DNA from 2 places in the Anoxybacillus sp. TBDG-1 genome. Region 2 is predicted to be linked to the other one. Evidence: a T-box and tRNA genes for the amino acid it is inferred to sense, from the RefSeq annotation. Region 2 holds a T-box; the other holds one or more tRNA genes.
The links. A T-box is a leader RNA that pairs with one kind of tRNA and senses whether it is charged. The one in region 2 lies ahead of ileS (isoleucine--tRNA ligase), so its partner is inferred to be a tRNA-Ile.

Region 1: it has a tRNA-Ile gene. The T-box ahead of ileS (isoleucine--tRNA ligase) is inferred to sense a tRNA for this amino acid. The anticodon was not compared.

What each region holds. Positions count from the first base shown of each region.
Region 1 is NZ_JBTZSY010000049.1:7,212-9,621, reverse strand. It holds gene ACYQY7_RS12075 (MFS transporter) at 1-246, opposite strand, end outside; gene sodA (superoxide dismutase SodA) at 338-946, opposite strand; tRNA gene ACYQY7_RS12065 (tRNA-Ile) at 1,113-1,186, opposite strand; gene ACYQY7_RS12060 (DUF1189 domain-containing protein) at 1,316-2,089, shown strand; gene ACYQY7_RS12055 (methyl-accepting chemotaxis protein) at 2,102-2,410, opposite strand, start outside.
Region 2 is NZ_JBTZSY010000043.1:1,284-3,693, forward strand. It holds gene ACYQY7_RS11495 (YlmH family RNA-binding protein) at 1-265, shown strand, start outside; gene ACYQY7_RS11500 (DivIVA domain-containing protein) at 329-832, shown strand; T-box leader at 877-1,092, shown strand; gene ileS (isoleucine--tRNA ligase) at 1,137-2,410, shown strand, end outside.

The DNA.
Region 1 (2,410 bases), on a different contig from region 2:
AACGATGACGCGATCAATTTTTTTTGCAATTTGTCCAGCAACAATAAACGCCAATGGCTGCCATGTAACGATCGCTAAATTGTACACACCTAGGGCATGAAAACTGTTCACTTTTTTCCAAACATATACGTTCACAAACGTATTCGACAAAGCGATACTTAAAGAATACAATCCGCCAATCGCCAATAAAAGAAACAATTGTCGATGGGCGCGAATGTGCGCGATAATCCGTTTCCATCTGTTCATAAGCAAACTTCCTTTCTTGACAAGTAGTTTGCCTACTCTTTTATAGCGATATACAAAAAGAGCCCGACAAAATTTGTCGAGCTCTTCACCATTATTTTGCCGCCGCGTAACGTTTCGCTACTTCATCCCAGTTGACAACGTTCCAAAATGCTGAAATATAATCTGGACGACGGTTTTGATATTTTAAGTAATATGCATGTTCCCATACGTCTAATCCTAAAATTGGTGTTTTACCTTCCATTAATGGTGTATCTTGGTTCGGTGTGCTTGTTACTTCAAGTTGACCGTTATGGACGACAAGCCATGCCCAACCAGAACCGAAGCGCGTAGCAGCAGCTTTTGAAAATTCTTCTTTAAACTTTTCGAAGCTACCGAATGTGTTGTTAATCGCTTCAGCTAATTCGCCTGTTGGTTCACCGCCACCATTTGGTGAAAGAATAGTCCAAAAGAGCGAATGGTTTGCATGCCCTCCTCCATTGTTACGAACAGCTGTACGGATGTTTTCTGGCACTGCGTCTAAATTAGCCATTAACTCTTCAATTGTTTTGTTTTGCAATTCTGGATGACCTTCAAGCGCTGCGTTTAAGTTTGTTACATACGCGTTATGATGTTTTGTGTGATGAATGTTCATTGTTTCCTTATCAATATGTGGTTCTAACGCGTCGTAAGCATAAGGCAATTGTGGTAATTCAAATGCCATACTTCATTCCTCCTCATTGATTATGTAATTGCTCACAAATGAAACTGATAAATTATATTTAGAAACAGAAAAGTTTCATAAGTGAACCTACTTTAAGAGTACCAAAATAAAACGAATGTTTCAAATTATTTGCAAAAAACCTCGCTAATTTACTTAGCGAGGCAAATGGACCCTGCAGGACTCGAACCTGCGACCAGACGGTTATGAGCCGTCCGCTCTAACCAGCTGAGCTAAGGGTCCGCAATATCCGATGGTAATTTTATCAAAAAAGATACATCTCGTCAATACATGTTACACTCGAAACAAAATGGTTGTGTAGCGAACATAAAAAGAAGTAGAATGAGAAATGATGATGCGTAAAGGATGTGAATGATGATGTGGAAACGATTATTACAAAGTCTTTATTCTCCTGTACATATTGCTCGCTTTCGCTTTCATCCGATCGGAAAGGCGATTAGTTACGTGTTCTTTTTATCGCTCATTGCGACGTTGCCGATTGCTATTTACTTTACGATAAGTATAAACAAAATGATCGGCTCAACGCATCAACTATTGACCGAAGAACTTCCCCCTTTTGAAGTCGTTGATGGAGTATTGATATCTAATGAAAAAGAACCGATTGAACTTATACGTCCTGACGTGACGATGTTATTGGATAGCACAGGTACACTGACAACAGATGATGTAGCACGCTATACAAATGCAGTAGCGTTTTTAAAAGAAGAATTTGCGCTTGTGGCAAATGGACACGTTCAATCATATCCGTATAGTGTTATGCAAACGGATCGTTTTACAAACAAAGATGTATATGAATTTACGGGCAAGCTACAATCGTTACTCCCTATCGTCATTTCGCTATCGTTTTTTGTTTTATACTTTTTCACATGTACGAGCAAATTTCTTTACGTTACCGTCCTAGCGTTTATCGGTCTTATTTTTCGCGGCACGTTAAATAAACGCGGCTCATATCGCCACATGTGGAGCCTTTCCGCTTACTCCATCACACTAGCAACGATCTTTTTTACCATTATGGAAGCATTACAAATTGTCGTTCCATACGCTATCGCATTAGATTGGTTCGTTTCTATCACCATTTTATTTGTTTCCATTAAAGAACTTCCTTCCGTGAAAGAAGCAGGCTGATGGGCCTGCTTCTTACAATTTAAATGCTGTAGTTAGTGTAGATAACGACTGAGATAATTCGTTTAATCGTTCACCAACACGATACATGTCGTTCATTTGCTTCGTTTGGTCATGCGAAACCGACGTCATTTCTTCCGCGCTTGCTAACGTTTGTTGAGCAACGGAAGCAAACGCCATCGTGACTGTCTCGATGATCGGCAATAGTTGCTCAAACTGTTCTAATTCACTTTCCATTTGTGCCACGTTGCGATTGACGCGCTGAATTTCTTTTAATAAATGGTCAAACGAACGCTTTGCTTCATTTGCAGATGTGAGCTGATG
Region 2 (2,410 bases):
ATGGGAGGAAGAAACGTTTACTGTTTCTTCTTTGAGACTTGATGCGATTTTAGCACAATGTTTCCGAATATCGCGTCAAAAAGCGCAAGCGCTCATTACTCAAAACTATGCAAAAGTAAATTGGAAAACCGTCGACCAAGCCCATATGGAGTGTCAAGAAGGGGATTTGCTTTCGTTGCGCGGCTATGGCCGCTGCCGACTGCAAGCGGTTGTTGGGCAAACAAAAAAAGAAAAATGGCGCATCGTTGTCGAAAAAGCAAAATAAAAGCAGGATTTTCGCAAAACATGTCGAAACATACGGTACGTACATAAGATGGAGGTGGGCTACATGCCGTTAACGCCGTTAGATATTCATAATAAAGAATTTAGCCGAGGCTTTCGCGGATATGATGAAGATGAAGTAAATGAGTTTTTAGATCAAGTCATTAAAGATTATGAAATGATCTTGCGTGAAAAAAAACAGCTTGAAGAAAAAGTAAAAGAGCTGACAGAGCGGCTCAACTACTTTACAAATATTGAAGAAACGTTAAATAAATCGATTTTAATCGCCCAGGAAACAGCAGAAGAAGTGAAGCGAAACGCGCAAAAAGAAGCGAAGCTCATCATCAAAGAGGCGGAGAAAAACGCAGATCGCATCATTAGCGAAGCGCTCGCTAAAACGCGGAAAATTGCGATGGAAGTTGAAGAGTTAAAACGTCAAGCGAAAGTGTTCCGCAATCGTTTTAAAATGTTAATTGAAGCACAGCTCGATATGTTAAACAACGGCGATTGGGATCATTTATTAGATTACAAGCTTGACGATGAAGCGGTGCAAGAAATAACCGAGTCTTGACGGACGACATGGTTATTGCCTATAATATCGAATACAGTTATATCGCAAAAACGATGAAGGGGACAGTAGTTCTTTCATCAGCTTATTTCAGCGAGCCGAGGGCGGTGGAAGCTCGGCATAAGCGAAAGAATGAACATCACCCCGGAGTTCCGTGCTGAACGAATAGTAGGCCACGGCGCGTCATTCCCGTTACGAATGTCGAGTGGGCTATGTTTACATAGTCAATAAGGGTGGTACCGCGAGACCTTCTCGTCCCTTTTGGGCATGAGGAGGTTTTTTTATTTACATAAAAGGAGGTCACATGATGGATTACAAAGATACGTTACTTATGCCAAAGACTGATTTCCCGATGCGTGGAAATCTTCCGCAACGGGAACCACAAATGCAAGCGAAATGGGAAGAAATGGACATTTATCGTAAAGTGCAAGAGCGCACGAAAGATCGTCCTCTGTTTGTGCTGCATGACGGCCCGCCGTATGCGAACGGTGATATTCATATGGGTCATGCGCTCAATAAAATTTTAAAAGACTTTATCGTGCGCTATAAATCAATGAGCGGTTATTGTGCCCCGTACGTACCAGGATGGGATACGCACGGTTTGCCAATTGAAACGGCGCTGACGAAAAATAAAGGCGTCAATCGGAAAGAAATGAGTGTTGCGGAGTTTCGTAAGCTATGTGAGCAATATGCGTACGAGCAAATTGACCGCCAGCGCGAGCAATTTAAACGACTTGGTGTGCGCGGCGATTGGGACAATCCTTACATTACGTTAACGCCAGAATATGAAGCACAACAAATTAAAGTATTCGGTCAAATGGCGAAAAAAGGATTGATTTATAAAGGATTAAAACCTGTTTATTGGTCGCCATCAAGCGAATCGGCGCTTGCCGAAGCCGAAATCGAATATAAAGATAAACGCTCTCCATCGATTTACGTTGCATTCCCTGTCAAAGACGGCAAAGGGGTGCTTGATGGCGATGAAAAAATTGTCATTTGGACGACGACACCATGGACCATTCCAGCGAACTTAGGCATCGCTGTTCATCCACAGTTGCAATATAGCGTTGTTGAGGCAGACGGTGGCAAATATGTCGTTGCATCCGAGTTATTACAATCGGTGCAAAAAGAAATGGGCTGGGAACATGTTGCTGTATTAAAAACAGTAAAAGGAAGCGAACTTGAATACGTCGTTGCGAAACATCCGTTTTACGACCGCGATTCGCTCGTCATTTGTGGCGAACACGTCACAACAGACACCGGAACAGGTTGCGTTCATACGGCACCAGGACACGGGGAAGACGACTTTATCGTCGGGCAAAAATACGGCTTAGGTGTGCTTTGCCCTGTTGATGAGCGCGGCTATATGACAGAAGAAGCGCCAGGATTTTCCGGCATGTTTTACGATGAGGCGAACAAAGCGATTACAGAAAAGCTACAAGAAGTAGGCGCCCTGTTAAAACTATCGTTTATTACACACTCGTACCCGCACGACTGGCGGACGAAGCAGCCGACGATTTTCCGTGCGACAGCCCAGTGGTTTGCGTCCATTGATAAAATTCGTGATCAATTGTTACAAGC